DNA from 3 places in the Mesorhizobium sp. RIZ17 genome. Region 3 is predicted to be linked to each of the others. Evidence: predicted binding sites of a transcription regulator. Region 3 holds the regulator's gene; each other region holds the start of a gene.
The links. The regulator LexA, encoded in region 3, represses DNA repair genes until DNA is damaged. The targets are predictions, from matches to a motif close to TGTTCNNNNTGTGTTCNG.
Positions count from the first base shown of each region.

Region 1: a site for LexA is predicted at 7,243-7,260, ahead of WDX12_RS29085 (carbohydrate kinase family protein). Genes of this name have one in related genera too.
Region 2: a site for LexA is predicted at 8,754-8,771, ahead of dinB (DNA polymerase IV). Genes of this name have one in related genera too.

Region 1 covers NZ_CP147861.1:5,961,955-5,971,581, forward strand. Annotated here, with positions in the region: gene WDX12_RS29055 (RNA methyltransferase) at 1-283, opposite strand, end outside; gene WDX12_RS29060 (NADP-dependent isocitrate dehydrogenase) at 491-1,702, shown strand; gene WDX12_RS29065 (glutathione S-transferase family protein) at 1,787-2,401, shown strand; gene WDX12_RS29070 (demethoxyubiquinone hydroxylase family protein) at 2,394-2,975, shown strand; gene alaS (alanine--tRNA ligase) at 2,987-5,656, opposite strand; gene recA (recombinase RecA) at 6,022-7,119, opposite strand; gene WDX12_RS29085 (carbohydrate kinase family protein) at 7,498-8,436, shown strand; gene WDX12_RS29090 (pseudouridine-5'-phosphate glycosidase) at 8,476-9,393, shown strand; gene WDX12_RS29095 (TfoX/Sxy family protein) at 9,599-9,627, opposite strand, start outside.
Region 2 covers NZ_CP147861.1:4,762,032-4,771,658, reverse strand. Annotated here, with positions in the region: gene WDX12_RS23025 (DnaJ domain-containing protein) at 1-522, shown strand, start outside; gene WDX12_RS23020 (hypothetical protein) at 1,098-1,853, opposite strand; gene WDX12_RS23015 (hypothetical protein) at 2,178-2,450, opposite strand; gene WDX12_RS23010 (hypothetical protein) at 2,574-2,861, opposite strand; gene WDX12_RS23005 (TadE/TadG family type IV pilus assembly protein) at 3,035-3,406, opposite strand; gene WDX12_RS23000 (TadE/TadG family type IV pilus assembly protein) at 3,525-3,953, opposite strand; gene WDX12_RS22995 (pilus assembly protein TadG-related protein) at 3,971-5,164, opposite strand; gene WDX12_RS22990 (TadE/TadG family type IV pilus assembly protein) at 5,515-6,732, shown strand; gene WDX12_RS22985 (hypothetical protein) at 6,759-6,995, opposite strand; gene WDX12_RS22980 (polymerase) at 7,025-7,315, opposite strand; gene WDX12_RS22975 (hypothetical protein) at 7,589-7,867, shown strand; gene WDX12_RS22970 (cupin domain-containing protein) at 8,131-8,511, shown strand; gene dinB (DNA polymerase IV) at 8,846-9,627, shown strand, end outside.
Region 3 covers NZ_CP147861.1:5,615,436-5,625,062, reverse strand. Annotated here, with positions in the region: gene WDX12_RS27380 (ComEC/Rec2 family competence protein) at 1-1,860, shown strand, start outside; gene lexA (transcriptional repressor LexA) at 1,901-2,635, opposite strand; gene kynU (kynureninase) at 3,092-4,339, shown strand; gene WDX12_RS27365 (AMP-binding protein) at 4,355-5,980, opposite strand; gene WDX12_RS27360 (alpha/beta hydrolase) at 6,230-7,060, shown strand; gene WDX12_RS27355 (molybdopterin molybdotransferase MoeA) at 7,181-8,386, opposite strand; gene moaC (cyclic pyranopterin monophosphate synthase MoaC) at 8,386-8,865, opposite strand; gene trpC (indole-3-glycerol phosphate synthase TrpC) at 8,868-9,627, opposite strand, start outside.

The sequences.
Region 1 (9,627 bases), 350 kb from region 3:
GCTCGCGCGCCGTCGTGGCGAAGACGAAGTTGAGGTCGGCGACCGCCGATGCCAGGTCGTCGAAAACCCTGGTGGCGTCGATGACATGATCGGCCCGGCTGGCGGCGGCGCGCGCCTTCTCGCTCGGCCAGCCGTCGCGCGGATTGACCAGCCTGAGCTCGGACAAGCCGAAATTCGCCATGGCGCGGGCGACCATGCCGATATTTTCGCCGAGCTGCGGCTCGACCAGAATGATCGCCGGTCCGGCGGAAGCGGTCTTGGTTGTGTCTTCGATGGCTGGCATGGCTGTGGGTAACCGAGGTTTGCGGCGTTTCGGCGTCCCCTGCCACATCCGGACCGGAAAATGAAGCATTCACAACGGCGGCACCCGTCCGCCCGGCGCGGATCGCGGTTTGCGCGCTGAAAAAGCCTTTGATATACGCTCCGCATCCCCGGCCGAAACCATGCGGGCAAGGCCGTTCAGATCCCCCAGCAACGAGGCATTCTTTCCATGGCGAAGATCAAGGTGGCGAACCCGGTCGTCGAGCTCGACGGCGACGAGATGACCCGCATCATCTGGCAGTTCATCAAGGACAAGCTGATCCACCCCTATCTCGACCTGAAGCTCGAATATTACGACCTCGGCATCGAGCATCGCGACGCCACCAACGACCAGGTGACGATCGACTCGGCCAACGCCATCAAGAAATGGGGCGTCGGCGTGAAATGCGCGACGATCACCCCCGATGAGGCGCGCGTCGAGGAGTTCAAGCTGAAGAAGATGTGGAAGTCGCCCAACGGCACCATCCGCAACATCCTCGGCGGCACCATCTTCCGCGAGCCGATCATCATGAAGAATGTGCCGCGTCTGGTGCCGGGCTGGACCAAGCCGATCGTCGTCGGCCGTCATGCCTTCGGCGACCAGTACCGCGCCACCGACTTCCGTTTCCCCGGCAAGGGCAAGCTGACGATCAAGTTCGTCGGCGAGGACGGCCAGGTGATCGAGCACGACGTCTATGACGCGCCGGGCGCCGGCGTGGCCATGGCCATGTACAATCTCGACGAGTCGATCCGCGAGTTCGCCCGCGCCTCGCTGAACTACGGCCTGCTGCGCAATTTCCCGGTCTATCTGTCGACCAAGAACACCATCCTCAAGGCCTATGACGGCCGCTTCAAGGACATCTTCCAGGAAGTCTACGAGAAGGAGTTCGAGGCCGAGTTCAAGGCAAGGAAGCTCTGGTACGAGCACCGCCTGATCGACGACATGGTCGCCTCCAGCCTGAAATGGTCGGGCGGTTATGTCTGGGCCTGCAAGAACTATGATGGCGACGTGCAGTCCGACACGGTGGCGCAAGGTTTTGGCTCGCTCGGCCTGATGACCTCGGTGCTGATGACGCCGGACGGCAAGACGGTGGAAGCGGAAGCCGCGCACGGCACGGTGACGCGCCACTACCGCCAGCATCAGAAGGGCGAGGAAACCTCGACCAATTCGATCGCCTCGATCTTCGCCTGGACGCGCGGCCTCGCGCACCGCGCCAAGCTCGACGACAATGCCGAGTTGAAGCGCTTCGCCGAGACGCTGGAGAAGGTCTGCATCCAGACCGTCGAAAGCGGCTTCATGACCAAGGACCTGTCGCTGCTGATCGGCCCCGACCAGCCCTGGCTCTCGACCACCGGCTTCCTCGACAAGATCGACGAGAATTTGCAGAAGGCGATGGGGTAAAATCCAGATATCCGGCATACCGAAGGCTCCGAAAGGAGCCTTCGCTTTTTGAGCATTACCACGAGGGGAAGTGAGAGCTGATCGATGGCCAAGCCAACTCTCTACGGCGCCGACTACAGCGTCTATGTGCGCATCGCGCGCATGGCGTTGGAGGAAAAGGGCGTCGGCTACGAGCTCGTCCCGCTCGACATCTTCGCCGCCGAGGGCGTTCCGGCCTGGTATCTGGAGCTGCACCCGTTCGGCCGCATCCCGGCCTTCGAGCATGACGGCTTTCGCCTGTTCGAGACCGGCGCAATCGGGCGCTACGTCGACGAAGCCTTCGATGGTCCGGCCCTGCAGCCGGCCGACGCTCGCGGTCGCGCCAGGATGGGCCAGATCATCGGCATGCTCGACGCCTATGGCTATCGCGCGATGGTCTGGGACGTCGCCGTCGAGCGGCTGGAAAAGACGCAGCCGGACGAGGCGCTGATCGCCAATGGGCTCCGCCAGGCCGAGACGGTGCTCCAGGTACTGACATCGCTTAAGGCCAAGGGGCCATGGCTGCTCGGCGGCCAGCTGACGCTGGCCGACCTGCACGCCGCGCCCATCATCGCCTATTTTCTCAAGGTCGCCGAGGGACAGAAGCTTTTTACCCACTTTCCTGACTTGCAGGGCTGGTGGGGTAGTATCGCCAAGCGGACAAGCTTCTCCAATGGCTGAGCTTTCTCGCCGCGATGCGTTGACCGTAGCCAGGATAGTCCGGGTCAACCACGCAGGCGAGTTTGGAGCGATCCGGATCTATTCGGCGCAAATCCTCGTTGCCGAGCACTTCTGGCCGGATTGCGTTCCATCTCTATCGGAGATGCTGGGACACGAGCGCCAGCATTGCGCCGCCTTCCTTGCCGCCATGCCGGCACGAAATTCGCGTCCATGCCGCGTGATGCAATTCTGGAGCTGGGGTGGCTGGCTGCTGGGCTTTTTTACCGCTTTGCTCGGCCCGCAAGGCATCTGGGCTTGCACCGCCGCCGTCGAAGCGACAGTGCACCGCCATCTTGACGACCAGCTCAATTATCTCGCTGGGCGTGATCGCGAACTCCACGCCGTTATCCTGTCGATCCGCGAGGAAGAGCTGGCTCATCTCCATCACGCCGAGCAGCAGTTGCAAGCACCGGGCTTACTGCTGAAACTCCTGCGCGTGGCGATTGCCATCGCCACGGATTGCCTCATCTGGCTATCCACGTGGGGCGACTCCGTCAGAATGGCGCACGCCCTGAAAGCGGCAAAGCTTTCCTGATTTCCTCAGGGCTACGCCGCTTCCAGCGCCGCCTTTACCGCCGCGATCGCATCATTGGCCTTGGAGGCGTCGGGGCCGCCGGCCTGCGCCATGTCGGGCCGGCCGCCGCCGCCCTGCCCGCCAAGCGCGGCGGACGCGACGCGCACGAGATCGACGGCGCTGAAGCGGCCGGTCAGGTCGTCGGTGACGCCGACGACCACGCTTGCCTTGTTGTCCTCGCCGGCGCCGACGAAGACGACCACACCGGAGCCGAGCGTCTTCTTGCCGGCATCGGCCAGTGGCTTCAGGTCCTTCGGCGCGACACCGCTGACTGCCTTGCCGAGAAAGCCGACGCCGGCGATGGTCTCGTTGGCGGCCGGGGCATCGGCAGCGGCCGAGCCGCCACCCAGCGCCAGCTTCTTGCGCGCTTCGCTCAATTCCTTCTCAAGCTTCTTGCGTTCCTCAAGCAATGTTTCGACGCGAGCCGGCACGTCAGCCGGCGCAATTTTCAGGGTCGCCGCCGCGGCTTTCAGCCGCCTGTCCTGCTCGTCGAGATGCTTGCGCGCCGCCTCGCCGGTCAGCGCCTCGATGCGGCGCACGCCGGCCGCCACCGCGCCGTCCGACAGGATGCGCACCAGGCCGATATCGCCGGTCGACTTCACATGCGTGCCGCCGCAAAGCTCGACGGAATAAGGACGATTGGCCTTGGCGCCGTGCAGGCCGGTGCCCATCGACACGACGCGCACCTCATCGCCGTATTTTTCGCCGAACAGCGCCATGGCGCCCTCGGCGATCGCGTCGTCGACCGACATCAGCCGCGTCGTCACCGGGCTGTTCTGCACGACGATCTCGTTGGCCATGCGCTCGACCTCCTCGAGCTCATCGGCCGAAATCGGCTTGTTGTGCGAGATGTCGAAGCGCAGCCGCTCCGGCGCGACCAGCGAGCCTTTCTGCGCCACATGGGTGCCCAGCACCTCGCGCAGCGCCTCGTGGATGAGATGCGTCGCGGAATGGTTGGCGCGCAGCCTCGAGCGGCGGGCATGATCGACCTTGAGCTCGACGGCAGCACCCGTCTTGACCGTGCCTTTAGCCACCTTGCCGAGATGCACGAACAGACCGTCGGCCTTCTTCTGCGTATCCGAGACCTCAATCGAAAAACCCTCGCCGGAGATCACCCCGGTGTCGCCCATCTGGCCGCCGGATTCGCCATAGAACGGCGTCTGGTTGACGACCACGGCGACCGCATCGCCCTGGGTGGCGCTGTCGATGGTCTTGCCGTCCTTGACCAGGGCCTGGACGATGCCTTCCGCCTCCTCCGTCTCATAGCCGAGGAATTCGGTGGCACCGGTCTTCTCGCGCACCGAGAACCACACCGTCTCGGTCGCGGCCTCGCCCGAGCCCGCCCAATGCGCGCGCGCCTCGGCCTTCTGCCGCTCCATCGCGTCGGTGAAGCCGGCGAGATCGACCGAGATGCTACGCTGGCGCAGCGCATCCTGCGTCAGGTCGAGCGGGAAGCCATAGGTGTCGTAGAGCTTGAAGGCCGTCTCGCCATCGAGCATGTCGCCGGCATGCAGCGTTTCCGTCGCGTCCGAAAGCAAGCCGAGGCCACGCACCAGCGTCTTGCGGAAGCGCGTTTCCTCGAGCTTCAGCGTCTCGGTGATCAGCGCCTCGCCGCGCACCAGCTCGGGATAGGCCTGGCCCATCTCGCGCACCAGCGCCGGCACCAGCTGCCACATCAGCGGCTCCTTCGCGCCAAGCAGCTGCGCATGGCGCATGGCGCGGCGCATGATGCGGCGCAGCACATAGCCGCGGCCTTCGTTGGACGGCAGCACGCCGTCGGCCACCAGGAAGGAGGACGAGCGCAGGTGATCCGCCATGACGCGATAAGACGCGACGTTCTCCTGGTTCGGACCCTGGCCGAGCGCCGAGGACGCCGCGTCGATCAGATGCCTGAACAGGTCGGTCTCGAAGACGCTTTCGACGCCCTGCAGGATGGAGGCCATTCGCTCCAGGCCCATGCCGGTGTCGATCGAAGGACGCGGCAGGTCGATGCGTTCTTCCTTGGTAACCTGCTCATACTGCATGAACACCAGGTTCCAGAATTCCAGGAACCGGTCGCCATCTTCTTCCGGGCTGCCGGGCGGTCCGCCCCAGATATGCTCGCCGCGGTCGATGAAGATTTCAGAGCACGGGCCGCATGGGCCGGTGTCGCCCATCGCCCAGAAATTGTCCGAGGTCGGGATCCGGATGATGCGGTCGTCGGAAAAGCCGGCGATCTTCTTCCAAAAGCCCGCCGCTTCGTCGTCGGTGTGATAGACAGTGACGAGCAGCTTGTCCTTCTTGAGGCCGAAACCCTTGGTGATCAGGTTCCAGGCAAGCTCAATCGCGCGCTCCTTGAAATAGTCGCCGAACGAGAAATTGCCGAGCATCTCGAAGAAGGTGAGATGGCGCGCGGTATAGCCGACATTGTCGAGGTCGTTGTGCTTGCCGCCGGCGCGCACGCTCTTTTGGGCGGTGGACGCCCGCGAATAGGGACGCTTCTCCAGGCCGGTGAAGACGTTCTTGAACTGCACCATGCCGGCGTTGGTGAACATCAACGTCGGATCGTTGCGCGGCACCAGCGGGCTGGAGGCGACGATCTCATGGCCCTCCTTGCGGAAGTAGTCGAGGAATGTCGACCGGATGTCGTTCACGCCACTCATTGCATACTGCCTTTTTCGCAAGAACCGCCGGCGCTGCCGGCGGCTGATGGGCTTTCATGTTTCAGAAGATAGATTGGCCTTTTAGCGATAGCTCCGCACCCTGTCCAGAAACACGGACACAGGCACGTCGCCCAAAAGTGCGCAGCAGCTTTGGGAAAACGACATGCATAAACAAAGACCAAAGCGCATCGCCTGAATTCATTGCAGCGCGAGGCGCTTTGGGCCAATAAACCGGCGAGCGGCAGCACCGCCCGCAAACGCAAACCGCCGGCGCGAGGGCCGGCGGTTCGGGACGCAATACCAGAACTCAATTACATAAGCATATACGAATATAACAGGATTATGGCCAAACTCCGACCGTCGCGTTACATGGCGCCGGCTTCGTCCTCGAAACCGTCGTCCCCGCCTTCGGAGCCACCATTTTCGAGGAATTTCTCAGCGATCAGCCCGGCATTCTGCCTGAGCGCCATCTCGATCTCGCGCGCCGTGTCGGGATTGTCGCGCAGGAACAGCTTGGCGTTCTCGCGCCCCTGGCCGAGACGCTGCGAATTGTAGGAGAACCAGGCGCCCGACTTCTCGACCACGCCGGCCTTGACGCCGAGATCGACGAGCTCGCCGGTCTTGGACACGCCCTCGCCATACATGATGTCGAACTCGACCACCTTGAAGGGCGGGGCCAGCTTATTCTTGACCACCTTGACGCGGGTCTGGTTGCCGACGACCTCGTCGCGGTCCTTGACCGAGCCGATGCGGCGGATGTCGAGGCGCACCGAAGCGTAGAATTTCAGCGCGTTGCCGCCCGTGGTCGTCTCGGGCGAGCCGAACATGACGCCGATCTTCATGCGGATCTGGTTGATGAAGATGACCATGGTGTTGGAGCGCGAGATCGAGGCGGTCAGCTTGCGCAGCGCCTGGCTCATCAGGCGGGCCTGCAGGCCAGGTAGCGCATCGCCCATCTCGCCTTCGATTTCGGCGCGCGGCGTCAGTGCCGCGACCGAGTCGATGACCAGAACGTCGATGGCGCCCGAACGCACCAGCGTGTCGCAGATCTCCAGCGCCTGTTCGCCGGTATCGGGCTGCGAGATCAGGAGGTTCTCCAGGTCAACGCCGAGCTTGCGGGCATAGACCGGATCGAGCGCATGCTCGGCATCGACGAAGGCGCAGATGCCGCCCTTCTTCTGCGCTTCGGCGACCGTGTGCAGCGCCAGCGTGGTCTTGCCCGAGCTTTCCGGCCCGTAGATTTCGACGATGCGGCCGCGCGGCAGGCCGCCGACGCCGAGCGCGATATCGAGGCCGAGCGAGCCGGTCGGCACGGTTTCGATCTCGACCGCCTGCTCGTTGGCGCCGAGCCGCATGATCGAGCCCTTGCCGAAGGCGCGCTCGATCTGCGACAGCGCCGCGTCCAGAGCTTTTGATTTGTCCACTGCCTTATCCTCTACAAGCCGCAAAGTATTCTGAGCCATGATACATCACCCCTTGGTCGTCAATGAAGGCCGGACAATCCGTGATCCTTGTCGGTTTGTACCTTTTTTGTTCTCATTTGGCAAGGGGATACAACCAACTGAAAAACAATCAATATCTGGATTTGTTCTATTTTTGTCTCACCAGGGCTGGTACAAACCGGAACCGCTGGTCCAGAAGAGATCTCGTATCCGGCCGTCCGAATCGCGAACGATTGCAGGGCGATCCAGGGAAACTTAGAGCAATTCCAGGAAAAGTGCGTAGCGGTTTCTGTCCGGAATTGCGCAAAAACAAGATCTAGAGCGGTTCGGCGATTCCGTGAAACGCTGAACCGCTCTAGTGTGCGCAGCCGCACGATCAACGGAAGTCACCGATCCAATATGCCGACATCCCCAAATATCCTGGCGCTGGGCGGCGCCCATATCGACCGGCGCGGCCAGGTCTCGGGCACTTATGTGCCGGCCGCCTCCAACCCCGGCATGATGCGCGAGGACGTCGGCGGCGTGGTTTTCAACGCGTTGCGCAGCGTGGTGAAGCGCGGCGTGTCGGCCTCGCTGATTTCGGTGCGCGGCGGCGACGCGGCGGCGGACACAGTCGCCTCGGCGATCGACAACGCCGGAATAACGGACCTCTCGGTGGTGTTCCTCGACCGCACGACGCCGAGCTACACGGCGCTGATCGACCCCGAGGGCGAATTGATCGTCGGGCTGGCCGACATGGCGCTCTACGACCTCGCCTTCCCCAAGCAGATAAGGCGCTCCAAGGTCCGCGAGGCGATCGCCGCGGCAGACGCCATCCTGTGCGACGCCAACCTGCCGACGGCCGCTCTCGAACGCCTGATGGCACTGGCCGACGGCCGGCCGGTCTTCGCCATCGCCGTCTCGCCGGCCAAGGTCGTGCGCCTGACGCCGCTGCTCGACCAGCTGTCGCTGCTTTTCATGAACAGCCGAGAAGCCGCCGCGCTTGTCGATGCCGAGCCATCCGGCGAACTCCTTGTCCGCCGGCTCAGGCAGGCCGGGCTGAACGCCGGCGTTGTGACCTCCGGCAGCGCTCCGGTGCTGGGCTTCGACGACAGCGGCATCTTTGAGATCGATCCGCCCGCGCCACGCAAGGTTGCCGACGTGACCGGCGCCGGCGATGCCCTGACCGGCGCGACGGTCGCCGCCCTGTTGCGCGGCCTGCCGCTGCGCGCGGCACTGCGTGAAGGCCTTGCGGCGGCGATGCTGGCCATCGAGAGCCCTCAGGCCGTGCCGTCCTTCACGAACGCCAACTTCGGCCAAGCGCTTGCCCTTGTGCCGGAGGCGCGGGAGGTGGCATAGGGCCACCAGACATCCACTTCCTCCTGACCGGAGACAGCCGTGACGCCCGAAACCGCCCGCCCCTTCGTCGACATCCACCCGCCCGTGGCCGAGGCGCTTGCCGCCGGCCGGCCCGTGGTGGCGCTGGAAAGCACCATCATCACCCACGGCATGCCCTACCCCGATAATGGTGCGATGGCAGCCAGGGTCGAGCAGATCATCATCGACGGCGGCGCGGTGCCGGCGACGATCGCCGTGGTCGATGGCCGCATCAAGATCGGCCTGTCCGACGGCGAGCGCGAATCGCTCGCCATGACCGGCGACGCCATGAAGCTGTCGCGCGCCGATATCGGCTTCGCCGTCGCTCAAAAGCGCACCGGCGGCACCACGGTTGCCGCCACCATGATCGCCGCGCACATGGCTGGCATAAAAGTCTTCGCCACCGGCGGTATCGGCGGCGTCCACAAGGGCGCGGAAAAAAGCTTCGACATCTCGGCCGATCTCGACGAGCTGGCGCGCACGCCGGTCATCGTCGTCTCGGCCGGCGCCAAGGCGATCCTCGACATCGAAAAGACGCTGGAAGTGATGGAGACGCGCGGCGTGCCGGTGATCGGCCATGGCTGCGAGACCATGCCCGCCTTCTGGTCGCGCCAGTCGCCCTTCCGCGCGCCGCTGACGCTCAATGCGCCTGAGGACATCGCGCATTTCTACCGCACGCGTCAGGCGCTCGGCCTAAGCGGCGGCATCCTGGTCGCCAATCCGGTGCCGCAAAATGACGAGATCCCGGCCGCCGAGATGGATGGCTACATCCAGGCCGCGCAACAGGCCGCCGAGGCGCTCAACGTCACCGGCAAGGCGGTGACGCCCTTCCTCTTGTCGAAGATCCTGGAACTCTCCGGCGGCCGCAGCCTGAAAACCAACATCGCCCTGGTCGAGAACAACGCGCGGCTGGCGGCGGAGATCGCGGAGGCGCTGTAGGGCACGCGGCGAAGCCCCCTCACCCGGATTGCCAAGGCCGAATTGCGAAGAGCAATTCGGGGCATTCCGACCTCTCCCCAAGGGGAGAGGACCGGCCGGCGCCTGCGCCAACCTCTTCTCCCCAGCGGGGAGAAGGTGGCCGCGAAGCGGCCGGATGAGGGGGCGGCCTCGACATGACCTTCATAGTGTTTCAACAGCGGACCAATCACTTCCCCGCCCTTCGCCCCGCTTCAT
Region 2 (9,627 bases), 850 kb from region 3:
ATTCTGGAAATAAGCCCGAACGCCAATTCTGAGACCATCGAGCGGATCTTCCGCTACTTTGCCATGCGCTACCATCCCGACAATCGGGAGACCGGCAATGAGTCGCGTTTCAGCGAAATCGTCGAGGCCCACAATACACTGCGCGACCCGGTCAAACGGGCTCAGTACGACATCCTTTACCGCGAGCATCTGGGCCTTCGTCACGAGCTCACGGAAGGAGCCCGCGACGGCGGCGGCATGGAGAGGGATACCGTCATCCAAGCCAATCTGCTGTCGCTTCTCTATGTGAGGCGCCGGCGGGACGTCAACAATCCGGGCATCGGCGACGACGAGCTCGAGCGCCTGTCGGGCTGCCCTCGCGAGCACCTGGAGTTCCACCTCTGGTACCTCAAGTCGAAGGGCTTCATCGGCAGGACCGAGAACGGGACATTCGCCATCACCGTGGAAGGCATCGATCACGCCGGGGTCAAGCGGGGCCGGGATCGCCCCGACGCCACCCGCCTGCTCGATCACGCGGATTAGAGCAATTCCAGGGAAAGTGTGAGCGGTCAGGCTCGGCGCCTTCGCCGCAGCCTTCGGTCGGAAATTGCGTAAAAACAAAGAGATAGAGCGGTTGGCCGTTTCCGTGAGACGGCTCTATGCCGACCATCGAAAGCCCGCCGACTGGCGCCTGAACCAGTGGCGGGCTCGATGAAGGCACAGCTACATCCCTGAGGAATCGACTGCCGTCTTCTCAACTCCCCATATCTGGGCTCGGTTCGCCGGGGGCGGCGGAGTCTAAGCCATGCACCATGGCGGGCAAGGATGAGGAGTGCGCCTTTACATTGGCGTTGCGTATTGCCGAATACAAGGCGACCGAGGTCTGACGTGCCGACGTTTTTGGCCCGACTTGCCAGCATCCGACGGGGACGATCGTGGAGGCACCGGCCTTCAGGATTCGCGGCGATGACGGCGATCGAACTGTCCCTGAGCGACAGTTGGAATGAGGGTAGTTGCCGCCCGGCCGGAGGTCGTGAAGGCCCGGCGATGGCGGACAAAAAAGCCGCCGGGCGAGGCCCGGCGGCGTTTCGTTCACCCTCTGGTCGGTTCGGCCGGCCTTATGGGGTTGTCGTGGCCGCGGCCATGGCGTCGATCTTGCCCGCCAGCGTATCCTTGGCCCAAGCGGTAACGTCGGCGTCGACCGGCTTGTTGGCCATGTCGGTGAGGGCCGCATCCAAGGAGGCGTCCGTGGGCGCCGGGTTAGCGGCAACCGCGGCCTGCGCGTCGGTGATCGCCTGATTGTCGGCGGTGATTGCCGTATTCTGAGCATCGATCTGGCTCTGAACATCGGCTTTCTGCGCGTCGAGAGCCGCCAGCTGTTCGGTCGAGAAGCCGGTCGTGTTAGTCGCGTTGAGATCGGCGAGCTGCTGGGTGAGATCGGCGAGCTTGGTCTGGTCGGCGGCCAGCTGGGTGTTCGCCGCGTCAAGCTTGGCCGCCGCGTTCTGGGCTGCAGCAGCCTGGGTCACATAGGCCTGGATACCAGCGAACTTCTTGCTCTTGGAATTCATGTACGCGTTGATGTTGCGCTGCAAGGAGTTCAGCCGGCCGAGCTTGGAATGGATGCTCGGTGTGGCGGCGGTCGTCGTGTTGTCGGTGGTCGTGTCGTCGGTGCTCTTGTTCTGGCCCGGGGCCGAGGCCGACTTGCCATGCGAGGCGCCGCTGTTGCCTTTGCCGCCGGCATTGCCGCCGCCGTTGCCATTGCCGCCGCCATGGCTGCCGCCATTGCCGCCGCCATGGCCGTTGCCGGCGAGCGCCGGGGCCGCCGCGAGCGCCAGAATGGCAAGGGATGCCAGAAGTGTCTTACGCAATGTCATTGTGCTTCTCCGCAGATGAATCGTAACCAGAGCCCAACCGCTAGGCAGCCTCTTATGAGAATTTCCTAACGGCGTCGGATAAACTTTAGGCAATTGCGGTCGCGAAATGAGAGCACCGCGACCATTGTCCAATAATTCTCGCAAAATATTGCGTTAACATATTGAAATTTAACGAAAATACAAAGGGCCGAGCCTCCTTGGGCCGTTTGGAACAATGAGGGCCCTTGTCTCGCCAGACCATGGTCCCAAAGGTTATCCAGATCCACGAAAGTCCCGCAAATCCGGAGCATTTGGGCCCATCGGAACACTATTGCCCCGCCGGGGTTAAGCAACCGAAGCGGCGTTACCGAAAGGACCAGTCGTCATGAAACGGATTCTTCTTGTCGCCACCTTGCTTGCTCTTTCCGGAGGGCTGGCAACAGCGCAGTCGGGCACTTCGTCGAGTTCCTCATCCACGACGATGCCCAGCAGCCAGAGCACGGACCAAACGCAGACGAACTCGACCAATCCAAACTCGGCGAAGGATTGCGCCCCGGGACAACAGACGACCGGCAGCGCGAAGCAGGCCGCCTCCGGCCAGCAGGACACCAGCGCCAAATCGAACGCTCCCGGCCAGATGAAAACGACAAGCCAAGGCTGCTAGAGCGTTGCGCCGTTCCCACTGAAACGGCGAACCGCCCTATCGTCTGGTTCTGATGTAATTCCGGACGGAAAGCCGTTTCACGCGGCTTCCACGTCACCGGCAATCGTCGGCGCGTCGGTCGCGGTATCCGGTTCCTCACTCTCCCCCGAACCGGTTGGAGAAAGCACGGTCAGATCCATGCGGGCGATGCGGGACGCGGCTTTTCCTTGCGCGTTCGGCTCCGTACCCGTCTCGGAAGCCGAGGCCTTGGCAAGGTGGCCGACGCTTTCCGCGCTCTTGCCCGGAAAGGTTTCCGACGCTGCCTGAGGTTTGCTCGAATGATGCACGATGCCGGCACCATGCTGGTTTCCGACGAGAGAGGTCATGGCTGCGCTCCTGATAGGACGACGGCAAATCCCTAGCATTCCTGGCTGGCGTCAAGCTTGCGACTTTAGAGATTGCTAAGATGATGCACGACCGGCCGGAGCGGATGGGCGGCGCGTACGCCGCCGGCACCACCCGAGGAGACGGGTTTCATGTCCGGTTTGCCCCTGCCCTTCTAGCCGCCGACCAGCGGCACGGTCACGGACGTCGTGTAGTTGATCGGATAATCGCTGAAATAGGGGAAGCTGATGACGAAGGCGTAGCTGGCGTTGACATGGGCCATGCGGAAGCCGCCGCTCGCCGGATCGGTAGTGATGGTGACGTTGACATTCTGCAGGCCAAGCGCCTTCAGCTTCTGCGTGGCGATGGCCTGGATATCGGCCTGCGTCAGCGTGTTGTTGAGCTGCAGCGAGCGCGCCGAGGCCTCCAGCGCATAGCGCACGCTGGAGGTGGTGTTCATCGACCAGCCGAAGGCGAAGATACCGAACAACAGCATAATCAGGACAGGCGCGACCAGGGCGAATTCAATGGCGCTTCCGCCCGACACGTTGCCGGCAAATGCCCAAAACCGCCGAGGCCAACCGCTGCGCACTTTTCCTGGAATTGCTTTGCATGACGGCGCAATTCCGGACGGAAAACCGCTGCGCACTTTTCCTGGAATTGCTTTAGCGAACACGGACTACCTGCAAATGGCCGAGAGTGGTGTTGTCCGGGTAAGGGCCGAAGGTGAAGGGCGGGGTCCAGGTGCCAGTTGCCTGGATCTGGACATAGACAGACGGCGCTTTCGGGCCGCTGCACAGGGTGGAAGCATCGACGACGGTCGTTCCGCATTGGTAGATGCGACTGATGACGACCTGGGCGTCGGACGGCTTGTTTTCCCAGCTCGCCAGCGCGGCGGCCTGGATCGCCGTGTCGTCGGAGGATCCAGCCATCACGAGGTTGGCGGCCGTCTTCACGCCGGCGCGCATCGACAGCGAACTGGTGACATAGGACCAGCCGTCCATGGTACCGAGTAACGCCGCGCACAGGACGGGCAAGACCAGAGCGAGTTCCACCGCGGCGATGCCCGTTTCATCGCGAATGGCCTGGATCAATCGACGGGCCGGGGATTTCACTCGACGACCGCTACGGACTGCGCGGCCGGGATATCCTTCATCCCAAGGCTCGAGCAGTCCTGGTTGATGGTCGAGTTGCCCGACCACTGGATGGTGTCGGCGACGACCTGCGTGCACCCATTCTGGCCCGAGAAATTGCCGAGATAATTGACCTGCTGCCTGGGAAAATAGATGGCACCGGTCAACAGCGAGTCCGCGGTGCCGTTGAAGGTGCTCTGCGCCGCAGTCCCCGTCCTGTCGCCGTAGAACAGCACGCCCGAATAGGTGCCCGAGGTCGGTGCGCTCAGCGTCACGGTGGCGTTGCCGTTCATGCTGACGGTGTTGCTGCCGGCCATGTAGATGGTTACGCCGGTGCAGGGTGCGGCGCAGGTGACGACGGCGCCGGCGTTGATCTTCAAATTGCCCTGAACGACATAAGTACCGGAAGACAGCGCGACATTGCCGTTGAGGCTCATGCCGCTACAGTATGTGCCGGCCTGGAGTGTCTGCGACGTCTTGTTGCCGTTGACGCTCTTGCATGGGTTGGTCGCCGCGGGCGCCGGCAAGCTGCCGAACGGATCGGACGCAGGCAAGGCCTGAGTGATCGGCGATTTGCAGACCGTGGTCACCGGATTGCTCAGCGAAACGCCGCCGGCAGTAATCAGGCAATCGGCCTGCAGCCCTGCCGAGCCCTGCACCTTGATGGAGTCATTGGCGATCGAATCCGACATGACCGAGCAGCCGGTGAGCTTGACGCTGGTGCTGCCGGAAAACAGCGCCGCCTGCGAGGCCGAGGGATTTAGCGCCAGCACGCAGGCTTTTGAAGCGTCGGTGATCAGCGCCACCGCCCTCGCCTGTTCGGGCACCTTCGTCTGGGTGAAGATGGAGGTGAACATCCGGTCGAGGTTCTGGTTGAGGATCACCTCCACCGCCTTCTTGGCCGTGTTCGGCCCTGAGGTTGGCGGCGTGTTGACGACGATGGTGCCGGCGCCCAGCCCGTTCGAGGCCGCCGATGAGGTAGCCGCCGCGGTGATCGCCGTCGTGTCGGATCCCTGGATCTTTTCCAGCGCGCCGGCGTAGGCGGCCGCGTCCGCGACCGCCTGCAGCTTCAGGCTCGAATAGTACCAGTAGGACGTCTCGACACCCAGCCCCGCGCCGCCGACGACGACCGGAAGGGTGAGCGCGAAGATGGTCGCGACGTTGCCGCCCATGCCTTCGCAAAAGCGTCGAGGGGCCAGTCGAGAAAAAAGATTTCGGAAGAACGGACCTGAAAAGGCCATGGCCGAGCGCACCCAAGGTATCCCAGCCATGACGTCATCATTGCCATATGAAGGAATGGCTAATTATTTCACTCGACTTGCGCTGTTAGGACCGCATCGGGCGGCCACCTCCGCCTTGCGCCGCGCGCACTAAGACTTAAGGCCCAAAGACACTCAGACTTAAGATGTAACCATCAGTAAAACCATATATTTTAGCACTTTCTGCATTTTATCTTTTTTGGAAATCGCCCGTAGAGACAGCGTGCCTATCACTCTCGTATATACGACGAGGGCGGACTTCCATGTTTGCACGTTTCTGGGCTTCGAGGCGCGGCAACTTCGCGGTCGCGACCGCGGTGGCCATGGTGCCGCTGATGCTTGCCGTGGCAGGGTCCATCAACGTGGTCGGCACCAGCGACGACGCTGCGCAGTTGCAGAACTCGCTGGACGCGGCCGGCCTTGCGATCGGCACGAAATACCAGGCGAGCATGTCGGCGAGCGACGTGCAGCAACTCGGCCAGACCTTCTTCGCGGCCAATATGAGCACCGCCGACACGCAGGAATATTCGGGCAGCGTCGCCGCCTTCCAGGCCGGGGCCAGCGGCGATCCGAGCGCCTACTTCATTTCGCTGTCGTCGAGCATCAGCCGACCGTCCTTCGTCCCCGGCATGCCGGCCTGGCCGGCGACGCGCTCCGCCTCGGTCAAGATCAAGCCCGGCGCGCAGGCCTGCGTGCTGGCGCTCGATCCGCATGCCGGTAGCGCGGTCAGCCTGCAGGGCTCCACCAATGTGGCGATGAGCGGTTGCGTGATCGCGGCCAATTCGGACGCCGCCGACGCCGTCAACCGAGGTGGCTCGGCGATCGTCAGCGCCGGTTGCGTCTCGACGGTCGGGGGCACGCAAGGATTGACGCCGCCCAGCGCCACCCTTTCCTGCGGCGCGGCGCAGGAAAACCAGTATGCCTCGTTCGATCCGCTGGCCGACGTCGTTCCGCCTCCCTATACGCTTTGCCTGCCCGTGCCGAACGGCAAGACGATAACGCTCTCGCCGGGCACCTATTGCGACAAGACCCTGTCGGGGAAGATCACCCTTGATCCAGGTACCTACATCATGCGCAACGTCACTATAAAACCAGGCGGCAACGGCAGCCTCAGCGGCCAGGGCGTGACGATCTTCCTGATGGAGAACTCGCAGCTCTACATCAACGCCAACGAACAGGTGAACCTGTCGCCGCCGACCGGCGGCCCCTACGCCGGCATCACCATCTACCAGGCGCATGGCAACACGCAGGCGCTGACGCTCAACGGCGGGTCCGGCTCGGTGGTGAGCGGTTTCATCTACGCTCCGGACGCCGCTATCGCCTATGCCGGAAATTCGGACATGAACGCCCAGGGCAGTTGCCTGCGGCTGGTCGGGGACACTGTCACAATGACGGGGAGCTCCGCCGTAAAGTCGGACTGCAGCGCCGAGCTCGGCAACCGCGCGGTGTATGCGGGACGGATGATCACCCTGGCGAAATGAGCGCCAATCTCCCCTTGAGGGAAGGATTACAGCTCGCCTACGATATCCGCGCCCGGCTGCTCGTCGAAGAGCACCGCGCAGCCGCGCTCGAGCGCGACCTGCGTCAAGGCGTTGGCCGCATCCCTATCCGACGAAACGAAATCGCCGGTCAGGACGCGCAATTCCTCGACGGCCTTCGACATAGGCACGAGACGTCCGGCGAAACGGTCGCTCGCGCATGCGTCGATGACGCACAGAAGATCGATGAGTTCGAAATTATGCATGGCGGCCTCCGCCAGCGCCATCCCTTCGCTCAATCAACGGTATAAGGCGCGGACTGGTTCCCTCGCCTGCCTTCGTCGAGTGGCCTGAGGGGCGCGAGCTTGAGATCGAAGCGAGCCGGCAACCATGGCTCGACATAGGCCTTGCGCACCGATCCGGTGGCCATGGTGTCGATTGGAAGAAGGACCACCATCTGGGCATGGCGTTGTGGCCAGAGGGGCCTGCCGACCAGGAGGAAGACGCCGACGACAAATCCCGCCAAAAGCAGCGCGGCAAACAGGTTCGCGATCATGTTGCCGGGTAGCACGGCCAGCAGCTCCAAGACAGTTTCCAAAGGGGAGAGGAGTGCCCGCCATATCGCAGGAATGGCGGGCACCCCGTCGTCGACCGCCGATGAAGGGACTTTGTCCGGCGGCTTGCTAGCCCAAATGAAATAATGCCCTTCTTGTTTCTAGAAAATCGGCGCCTCGGGCCTCTGCGTTCAATGAGTGAGACTTCAGTCCGAACACGGCCCTGGACCGTCGCCCGAGGGCCGGAACAATCGCTTCCCGGTGCCGTTGCCCGGCAATCGAAATCGGCGAAAGGAGAGGAAGTCATGGCCGACGGACCTACAGTTGTAAACACGGGCGGCGGTGGCGGCGGCGGAACCGCGGTCGCAATCGTTCTCGCCATCATCGTGATCGTCGGGCTGCTGTTCTTCACCGGCATCATCAATGTCGGTGGCGGTGGCGGCGGATCGACCGATGTCAACGTCAAGATCGACACGCCCAAGATCGAGGCGCCAAAGGCCGGCACGCCGCCGGCGCCGACCAAGACGCCATCGACGGCACCCGCTGCTCCGGCGCCTGCCCCGGCTCCCGCGAGCGGCGGCTGACCCTGGCGAACGCAACCAGTTGTCAAAGGTGCCCTGGTTGTCGCGCTGTCGGCCCGCGTGTTCTTGGGAGGCGCGGGCTGCCCTTGGAGCGGTTCCGCCTCTGCAATGGCGTCGAGCCGCTCCAGGCGTTACTTGCCCTCGACCGCTTCAGCCCGCGCGGCAGCTTCAGGCAATTATATTAGCAATCCCTCATAACGAGGCGTATGAATAAGCCAGCGGTCGCCGACGGTCGCGTCAGGCTCCGCTTCACATGGGAGGATGCCATGGCCGAAACTGCCGTGAAGGTGACGAAGCTCGAATCCAAATCGCACAACAATCCCGACGAGGTCCGCGCGCCCGCCAAGACGCGTGTCGAGATCGTCCGGCTGCCGGGCTATACGCTTGGGCGGATGAACATGCAGCCGGGCTGGAAATGGTCCGAATGCGTCAAGCCGGTGGTCAAGACCGATAGCTGCCAGGTCTCGCATGTCGGCTATGTCGTATCCGGCTCGATCACGGTGCGGATGACCGACGGCACGCAAAAGACCTTCGAGGCCGGCAGTTCCTACACCATCCCGCCCGGCCATGACGCCTGGGTGGAAGGCAACCAGCCGTTCCAGTGCATCGAGGTGCTGAGCGCCGAGCAATACGCCAAACCGGCATAAGCGCAAGCAATCGCCCCTCAGACCGGGGGCGCCAAAAGCGGCAGAGGGGTCGCCCCGCGTGGAACGCCGTTCTTGGGCGTTGCAAAGCCGCCGCGCTTCACACGCGAGGCTCCCATGGCCGCTTGCGACCATGTCCCCTCAAGAGCGAGGCGTCGCGCACAACCGGCCGGCAAACGTCTCGGTTGTGCACGGTTGCAACTGTTCTGGTGTACAGCCCCGCCGACTTGACGAGAGACCGCTTTTGTTCTCTTTATGTTCCGATTAAAATCCCTTACGAAAGACGCAGCTAATGCTGCGCTGCCGCAATGCGGACCGGATGGAGATGGACCGCGGGATGCTCGCCACAAACGCCGCTGCGGCCGCCACCATCCTGCATGCCGATCTCGACGCCTTCTACGCCTCGGTCGAGCAGTTGCTCGATCCGTCATTGCGTGGCAAGCCGATCGCAGTCGGCGGCGGCGTGGTGCTGGCGGCTTCCTATGAGGCCAAGGTCTTCGGCGTGCGCGGCGGCATGCCTGGCCGCAAGGCGCGCGAGCTCTGCCCGCAGCTCATCTTCGTCGGCGGCCATTTTTCCGAGTACCAGCGTCTCGGCGACGCCGCGATCGAGGTGCTCGGCGATTTCACGCCGCTGGTCGAGCGCATCTCGATCGACGAGGCGTTCGCCGATGTCGCCGGCTGCACGCATCTTTTTGGTCCTCCGCAAGAGATCGCGCGAAAAATCCGCGACCGCGTGATGGCCGAGCTCGGCCTGCCGATCTCGATCGGCGTGGCGCGCACAAAACATCTGGCCAAGATCGCATCGCAGGTGGCCAAGCCAGACGGGCTGGTGGTGGTCGAGCCCGGCACCGAGCTCGCCTTCCTGCACGACCTGCCCGTCACGCTGATGTGGGGCGTCGGCCCGGCGACCAAGGCCAGGCTCGCCGAGATCGGCGTCGAGACCATCGGGCAGTTGGCGCGCACGCACAGCGGCGCGCTGGAGCGGCTGATCGGCCACGCCGCCGGCCAGAAACTTGCCGCGCTTGCCTGGAACCGCGACCCGCGCAAACTCGAGACGCATCGCCGAGCACATTCCGCCGGCGCGCAATCGGCGTTGGGCAGGAAACCGGCGCTGCCGCG
Region 3 (9,627 bases):
CTGATTTCCACGGAGCATCCCAAGCTGCGCTATGCGCCGGACCGCGTCAGGCTGTCGGCACGCAGGATCCCGCCAGAGATGATCGCCGGGTCGATGCTGACCGGCTATGCCAAGCTGCTGCCGCCGACAGGCCCGGTTCGGCCGGACAGCTATGACTTTTCCTTCGACAGCTACTTTGCCGGCATCGGCGGCAGCGGCTTTTTCCTGGGCGATCCAAAGCTGATTGCCCCGGCAGAAGCGCCATTCGGAGCGCGCGTCGCATCGGCTGTCGAAAACGCGCGCGAAGGCATTGCCGACCATATCAGGAGCGCCATCGGCGGGTCCGAAGGCGAGATCGCGGCGGCGCTGATCGTCGGCGTGCGCGCCGGCATTCCGGAAGCGATCAACGAGTCGATGCGGCGCACCGGCATCTACCACATCATCTCGATCTCCGGCCTGCACATGGCACTTGTCGCGGGCACGATCATGGTCCTTTTGCGCGGCACCTTCGCGCTGTTTCCGGATTTCTCGTCACGCCGACCGGTGAAGAAATATGCCGCTGCAATCGCGCTGGCCTCGATTGCCGCCTACCTCGTGATCTCCGGCATCGTGGTCGCGGCCGAGCGAAGCTTCATCATGCTGGCCGTGATGCTGGTCGCCGTGCTTTTCGACCGCGCGGCGCTGACCATGCGCAACCTGGCGATCTCTGCCATCGCCGTCATCCTGGTCTCGCCGCACGAAGTGGTCGGCCCGAGCTTCCAGATGTCCTTCGCCGCCACCGCTGCGCTTGTCGGCGCCTATGCCGGCTTTGCCGACTATCGCGCCGGCAAAACGACAGCGCCGCCGGCAAGGCGTTCGTTTCTCGGGTTCGTATCGCAAAAACTGGCGGTTGGCGTGGGCGGCGCCGCCATAACGTCGCTCATCGCAGGCAGCGCGACGTTGCTGTTTGCGATCTGGCATTTTCAGCGCGTGTCGCCGCTCAGCCTGCTGGCCAATCTGGCGGTCATGCCGATCGTTTCGCTGATCGTCATGCCGTTCGCCGTGTTGAGCGCGCTCGCCATGCCCTTCGGCTTCGACGGTCCCTTCCTCTTTGTCATGGGCAAGGGCCTGACGGCGATGATCGCCATTTCGGCGTGGATATCCGAGCGCTCACCGGTCGACGCCGTCGGGCTGATCTCGATCCAGTCGGTGCTGCTGGCGACGGTCGCGCTGGTCATCGCAACGATGGCGACCACGTGGCTCAGGCTTGCCGCGGTGCCCTTCGCGCTCGCGGCGCTGCTGGCCATTCCGCATGTCCGCACGCCGGATGTGCTTGTCTCGGAGGACGCGCGTCTGGTGGCGATGCCGATCGGAGGCGGTGAGCTTGCGATCAACCGCGCGCGCTCCAACGAGTTCACCACCGACAACTGGAAACGAGCGCTGAAAGCCGAGGATATCGTGCCGCCGGAGACCTTCGCCAAGGACGCCCTCGACATCGCCGATCCCGTCGACCTGCCGCCTGGCTCGCCCTTCTACTGCACCGGAGACCTCTGCATCGGCCGGCATCCTTCCGGCGCCATCGTCGCGCTTGCCGAGAACCGCGGCAGCGCCCGACCGGCCTGCGGGTTCGCAGATCTCATCGTCATCAACGATGCAACGGCCTACAACCCATGCCGCGATCCGCGCGTGCTCGTCGTCACCAAGCGGCAGCTGGCTCACGACGGCAGCGCCGCTATCTTCTTCGATCCGCAATCGGCGACCGCCCGGCCAACCGTTCGCTACGCGGTCGACGAGCCATATCGTCCCTGGCACGAGCAGCGGAAATACACACGCGAGGCGAGGGGGCTGCCGCCCTATCAACGACCGGAAAAGCCGGCGGCCGCGCCGCAGCCGACAGAATAGATGTCACGCATTTCCGGCGAAGACCGCCGCGCGGTCCTGCTCAGTAGCGACGGATAAGTCCGACGAGCTTGCCCTGAACCTTGACCCGATCCGGTCCAAAGATCCGGGTCTCATAGGCCGGGTTGGCGGCCTCGAGCGCGATCGAGGCACCCTTGCGGCGAAACCGCTTCAAGGTCGCTTCCTCGTCGTCGACCAGCGCCACCACGATCTCGCCCGGGCTTGCCGTATTGGCGTTGCGGATGATGACGGTGTCGCCGTCGAAGATACCGGCCTCTATCATCGAGTCGCCCTTGACCTCCAGCGCATAGTGCTCGCCGCCCATGATCATGTCCGGCGGCACCGAGATCGAGTGCGTCTGGTGCTGGATGGCGTCGATCGGCACGCCGGCGGCAATGCGGCCCATCACCGGAATGGATACGGCCGAAACAGCGTCGTCGTCATTGCTGGGTGTCGGCGTGCGCGAAGGCGCTGCCGGCTTGACCTGGCGGTTGAGATTGCCTTGGCCGCCCTGGATGACGCTTGGCGAGAACTTCTTCGCGGCATTCAGGCCAGGCGCGATCGAGTCGGGCAGGCGCAAGACTTCGAGGGCGCGCGCCCGGTTCGGCAGCCGGCGAATGAAGCCGCGCTCTTCCAGCGCCGTGATCAACCGGTGGATGCCGGACTTCGAGGCAAGGTCCAGCGCCTCCTTCATCTCGTCGAAGGATGGAGGAATCCCGCTCTCCTTCAGGCGTTCATGGATGAACATCAGGAGTTCATGTTGTTTGCGCGTCAGCATTGGCGGCCCCCACGGGTTCTGAAACCAGAATCGGAAAAACAAACCCAGAACAAACACTATCTGTTCCAGTTGTGTTCCGCAACCGTTTAAAGTTTAATGAATTTCTTAAGGCTGCCGAAACAATGTTGCATTCGAGGACGCCAGCCGCCGCCAGTAGGGCGGTGGCATTGATTCCGTTCGATTTTGCAGCACTGCCTAAGTTGAAACAGCAGGCAGCGCCATCACGAAAGCGCGGGTCGGACCGCGTGGACCACCCTTTGCGCATGCTGCACCGTGAACGAAACGAACCCAAAATGCCAACTTCGGCGATTTGCCGGTTCACTGTTCTCGCGGTCTATGGACCAGCTAACACAGGACGAAAGGTTCTTGCCCCGACGCCGACTGGGGTGAGACAACCGCCGTTGGCCGTCTGGCGATTTGCGAGCGGCGCTGGGTCGAGATGGAGGCGGTAACGCGATGAGGGGAATTCCTGGCCGTGCTGAAGTCGAGGCGATGGATGCCGCGGATCCGCTGCGCGCCCTGCGCGATCGCTTCATCCTGCCGGAAGGGGTGATCTATCTCGACGGCAACTCGCTGGGTGCGGCGTCCTCCGAGGTTTTCGACGAGATCGAGAAAGCGGCAACGCGCGAATGGGCGCATGATCTTATCCGCGCCTGGAATACCGCGGGCTGGTTCCAAATGCCGGTCGAACTGGGCGACCGGCTCGGGCGGCTGATCGGCGCGGCGGCCGGACAGACCGTCGTTTGCGATACGACCTCGATCAACATCTACAAGGTCCTGCATGCGGCGCTGGCGATGCGGCCCGACCGATCCGTGATCGTTGCCGAGGGCGACAGTTTTCCGACCGATCTCTACATGGCGGAGGGCGTGGCCTCCACGCGTCCTGGTACGGTGCTGCGGCTCGAAGGTGTCGACGCCCCGACGATCGAGGAGCTGATCGACAGCCAAGTCGCGGTCATCCTGGTCAACCACGTCAACTACAAGTCCGGCCGGTTGCGCGACATGGCGGCCTTGACGCGCAAGGCCCACGAAGCCGGCGCGCTGATCGTCTGGGACCTCTGCCATACGGCAGGCGCGTTGCCGGTGGATCTTGATGGTTTCAGTGCCGATTTCGCTGTCGGCTGCACTTATAAATACCTCAATGGCGGCCCGGGCGCGCCCGCCTTCATCTACGCCGCGAACCGCCACCACGGTGACATTCGCCAGCCGCTCAGCGGCTGGTGGGGGCACGCCCGGCCTTTCGCGTTCGAGCAGGGCTACGCCATCGGCACGGGCATCCGCCGGTTCCTGTGCGGAACACAGCCGGTGCTGTCGATGCGGGCGCTGAAGGGCGCGCTGGACCTCTGGGACAAGGTCGACATGAATGCCGTGCGCGACAAAAGCATCGCCCTGACGGACTTGTTCATCCGGCTTGTCGAAGCCCGATGCGGCGCCTTCGGCCTCGAACTGGAAAGCCCGCGCGATGGCGCCGAGCGTGGCAGCCAGGTGTCGTTCGCCCATCCGCACGGTTACCAGGTGATGCGCGCCCTGATCGAGCGCGGCGTGATCGGCGATTTCCGCGCGCCATACACCATCCGCTTCGGCTTCACACCGCTCTATGTCGGCTATCGGGATGTCTGGGAGGCCGTCGAAGTGCTGGAAGACATCCTGCGCACCGGCGTCTGGCGGGAAGCGCGCTTCGCGGTCAAGGAGGCCGTCACCTGAATCGGGCTTTCTCGCTCAATGGGGCTTTTCGGCGCGCAGGCGGAAGCGCTGGATCTTGCCGGTCTGGGTCTTGGGCAAGGCGGCGATGAACTTCACCGAGCGCGGGTATTTGTAGGGCGCGATCGTTGCCTTGACGTGATCCCGCAGACGCTTGACCGTCGCGGCATCCGGCGCCGCGCCCGGCGCCAGCACGACATGCGCCTCGACGATCTGGCCGCGTTCGGCGTCCTCGGCGCCGATGACGGCGCATTCCGCGACATCCGGATGCGACAGTAGCGCGGCCTCGACTTCCGGCCCGGCAATGTTGTAGCCGGCGCTGACGATCATGTCATCGGAGCGGGCGGCGAAATGGAAGAAGCCGTCTTCGTCCTGCACGAAGGTGTCGCCCGTCAGGTTCCAGCCATCCCGCACATAGTCCTTCTGGCGATCGTCGGCCATGTAGCGGCAGCCTGTCGGCCCACGCACCGCCAGCCTTCCCGTCGCGCCATGCGGCAACTCGCGCATCTCCTCGTCGACGATGCGCGCCTCGTAGCCGCCCACCGGCTTGCCGGTCGATGCGGGCTTCATGTCGTCGAAGCGATTGGAGATGAAGATATGCAGCATCTCGGTGGCGCCGATGCCGTCCAGAATCGGCTTGCCGGTCTTTCGCGTCCACTCTTCGAAGACGGGAGCGGGCAACGTTTCGCCGGCAGACACGGCGACGCGCAGCGAAGACAGGTCAGCGCCTTCGTCCATGGCCTTGAGCATCGCCCTGTAGGCCGTCGGCGCCGTGAAGGAGATGGTCGCCCTGTAGGTCTCGATGATGTGGATCATGTTGGGCGGCGTCGCCTGCTCCAGCAATGTCGCCGCCGCGCCGAAGCGGAGCGGGAAAATGGCAAGCCCGCCAAGGCCGAAGGTAAAGGCCAATGGAGGGGAACCGACAAAGACGTCGTCGGGCGTCACCTGGAGGATCTCGCGGGCGTAGGCGTCGGCGATGATCATCAGGTCGCGGTGGAAATGCATGGTCGCCTTCGGCACGCCGGTCGTGCCTGAAGTGAAGCCAAGCAACGCCACGTCGTCGCAGCCGGTGTCGACAGCCTTGAAGGTCACGGGCTTGTCGAGCGCGGCGCGATCGAGCTCCGCGTCATGGTTGGCGGTGCCGTCGAAGCCGATGACCTGCTTGAGGAAGGCGCTCTCCTTGGCGCAGGCCGTCATCTCGTCCATCAGCCGCGTGTCGCAAAGCGCGATGCCGATCTCGGCCTTGTCGACGATTTTGCCAAGTTCGCCGGCGCGCAGCATCGGCATCGTGTTGACGACGACGGCGCCGACCTTGGTGGCGGCCAGCCAGCAGGCAACCATGGCGGGATTGTTCGCCGAACGGATAAGCACCCGGTTGCCCGGCCTCACGCCATAGTTTTCGACCAGCGCATGCGCCAGGCGGCTCGTCCAGTCGGACAATTCCTTATAGGTGCGGCGGCGGCCATTGCCGATGAGCGCGGTGCGATCGCCGAAACCTTTCTCGACCAGCCTGTCGGTCAGTTCGACGCCGGCGTTGAGACGCTCGGGATAGTCGAACCCATCCAGAAGGAAATCCGGCCACTGCTCGGGCGGCGGCAGGTGATCGCGCGTGAACGTGTCGGTATGCGCTGAAGGTCCAAGCATGTAGCCGTCATCCTCCCTGCTTTGCCCAAGGAGGTTTGCCGCACCCCGGCCGTACCTTCGTGACACCGCCTTGGGGCGAGCGTGGGCGGGCTTGGGCGTTCGGCAGACCTCCTGTCGTCGGCCGTTCGTAAGGCAGGATCGCACCGGCCCAAATTTGTTTCAAGCCTAAAATGTTTTGGTTCCGGAGCATTGACGTGATCCCTGCAGCCGGCCATTGCTGGATGAAGCTGCGCGTCTTGGGAGGCACGGTTGGTCGAACATCGCATCGCGGATTGGAACAATGCCTATGCCAATGGCGCGAACATCGCGGGTGGCGACCGCTGGCCGGCGGCCTGGGATGGCCCGGCTCAGCAATTCCGCGACACGCTGGTGGCAGAAGGCAGGGCGCGGCTCGACATCATGTATGGCGAAGCGCCGCGCAACCGGTTCGATCTGTTTCTCCCGACCACCGCTCCAAAGGGGCTCGTCGTGTTCATCCACGGCGGCTACTGGATGGAGTCGCACAAGACCTCCTGGTCGCATCTGGCTGGAGGTGCTGTCGGCCACGGTTTTGCCGTCGCCATGCCCTCATACACCCTTTGCCCGCGGACCAGGATCAGTGGCATCGTCAACGAGGTTGCGGCCGCGATCGAGAGGGCGGCAGCGATGATCGATGGTCCGCTGATGCTGACCGGGCACTCGGCCGGCGGGCATCTCGCCAGCCGGATGGTGACCGCGGCCTCGCCGCTGTCATCCGATGTGGCGCGACGCATACGCCAGGTCGTTTCGATTTCAGGTCTGCACGACCTTCGGCCGCTGATGTTCACCGCGCTGAACGAGACCTTGAACATCGACGAGAAGGAAGCGTTGAGCGAAAGCCCGGCGTTGCTGCGGCCTCGGCAGGGAGCCCGCGTCACCTGTTGGGTCGGCGGCGGCGAGCGCTCGGAATTCCTGCGCCAGAGCGCGTTGCTCGCCAACATCTGGACCGGGCTCGGCGCCGCAACCCGTTCAGTGGTCGAGCCGGACCGGCATCATTTCGATATTGTGGATGGGCTCGCCGATCCGGATCATCCCCTGACCCGTACGCTGGTCGACGAGTAGAACTACGATCCACTGCGTCGATGGATCAACGATCGCTTCGCCGACGTGTGAATGATCGGCTTCGCCGACGTGTGGACGATCGGCTGCGTCGATGCATGAACGATCGACTTCGTCGACGTATTAGCGCAGCATCAGCACGCTGCATTCGGCGCCGGCTTCCGCGGCAGGCGCGAAGGGCTGGCGCACGATCAGGCCGTTGGCATCGGCGAGCATCCTGAGCATCGAGGAGTCCTGGATGCCGAAAGGAGTCGCGACCAGGGTGCCGGCGTCCTCGCGCACGACGGCGCGCACGTAGTCCTGCCTGAGATCGTTGGCCTGCATCGCGGCGCCCAGCCTGGCCGTTCGCACGTCCTGCCGGTGATCGCGGCCGCCGAGCCTGGCAAGGAGCGGCTTCAGGAAAAGTTGCGAGCAGACGATGCTTGCCACCGGATTGCCAGGCAAGCCGATGCAACGGACATTGCCAAGCCGGCCAAACATCAGCGGCTTGCCGGGGCGCATGGCGATCTTCCAGAAGTCGAGCTTCATGCCTTCGCCGGTCAGCACATCATGGATCAGGTCGTGGTCGCCGACGGAAGCCCCGCCGAGCGTGACGATGACATCAGCTTTTGCCTCGACTGCTTTCCTGACCAGCGCGGCGATCGCCTCTTTCCGGTCGGCGGCGATGCCGAGGTCGAGCGCGCGCGCCTCGACCAACTGGGCGGCGGCGGCAACGCCGTAGGCATTCGACGAAATGATCTGGTCGGGGCCAAGCGTGCTGCCCGGCGGCAACAGTTCGTCGCCGGTGGCGATGATCGCAACCAGCGGCCGGCGCACGACGCTCAAGGCAGGGTGGTTGGCCGAGGCCGCCAGCGAAAGGGCCGCCGCGTCGAGCACGCGGCCCTTTTCGAGCAGCACGTCGCCTTGGCCGAAGTCGAGCCCGCGGCGACGGACATTGCGTCCTTCCGCGGTCGGCTCCATCACCTCGATCCGGCGGTTGCCGAGATCGCGGACGTTTTCCTGGATGACAATGGTGTCGGCACCTTCAGGCAGCGGCGCGCCGGTAAAGATGCGCACGGCCTGGCCTTTTCCGACGGTTCCGGAGAAGCCGCGTCCGGCAGGCGCCATGCCCATGACCTCGAGCTCAGCCGGCGCCGAAGCGACATCGGCGAAACGAACGGCATAGCCGTCCATCGCGGAGGCGTTGAACGGCGGCTGCGTGCGCAGCGCCACAACCGGTTCCGCCAGGACCCGCCCAGCCGCTTCGGCGAGCGGAATGCTTTCGCCAGGCAAAGGTGCTGCGCCGTCGAGCAGGCGTTCGAGCGCCTCGGCCACCGGAACCAAAGCCATCAGGCATCCACCTTGTAGTCGCCGGACTTGCCGCCGGTCTTCTCGACCAGCCGGATGCCGGAAATGACCATGCCGCGGTCCGCCGCCTTGGCCATGTCGTAGATGGTGAGGCAGGCGACCGAGGCAGCGGTCAGCGCCTCCATCTCGACGCCGGTCTTGCCGGTGACGCGAGCAAGCGCGGTGACCCTGAGGCCAGGCAACGAACGGTCGGGCTCGATCTCGACGGCAACTTTTGTCAGAAGCAGCGGATGACAGAGCGGGATCAGCTCATGCGTCTTCTTCGCGGCCATGATGCCGGCGATACGGGCCGTGCCCAGCACATCGCCCTTCTTGGCGTCGCCGGCGAGAATCATCTCCAGCGTTTCGGACCGCATCGAGACAAAACCTTCGGCGATCGCCGTGCGCGTCGTCTCCGCCTTGTCGCCGACATCTACCATGTTGGCTTCGCCCTTTGCGCCAAGATGGGTGAGGGCAGGCATCCTCAAACGGCCTCGGCCGACGCCTTGCCCGTCAGCAGAAGCTCGGTCGCGGCAGCCACATCGGCCTGCCGCATCAGGCTCTCGCCGACCAGGAAGGTGCCGATCTTGCTCTTCTCCAGCCGGCGGCAGTCCTGATGCGTGAAGATACCGCTTTCGCTGACCAGCAGCCGGTCCGCCGGCACCATGGCCGCCAGCCGCTCCGAAACATCGAGGCTGGTCACGAAGGTCCGCAAATCGCGGTTGTTGATGCCGATCAGCCGTGACGAGAGGCGAAGCGCCCGCTCCATTTCCTTTTCGTCATGCACCTCGACCAGCGCGTCCATGCCGAGTTCGAAGGCGGTCGCTTCAAGGTCCCTGGCCAGCGCGTCGTCGACGCTCGCCATGATGATCAGGATCGCGTCTGCGCCCCAGGCGCGCGCTTCGAATACCTGATAGGGATCGAACAGAAAATCCTTGCGCAGGGCCGGCAGGCGTACCGCTGCCCGCGCCGCCGTCAGGAATTCCGGCGCGCCCTGGAAGGACGGCGCGTCGGTCAGCACCGAAAGGCAGGCGGCGCCACCTTTCTGATAGGCCCTGGCCAGCGCCGGCGGATCGAAATCGGCGCGGATCAGGCCCTTGGAAGGGCTGGCCTTCTTGATTTCGGCGATCAGCGCGAAACCGCCGTCCCGGCGCTTGGCTTCCAGCGCCGCGAGGAAGCCGCGCGGCGGCTCGGCGTCCCTGGCCTTCATCTTGATTTCGGCCAGCGGCGCGGCGAGCTTCGCC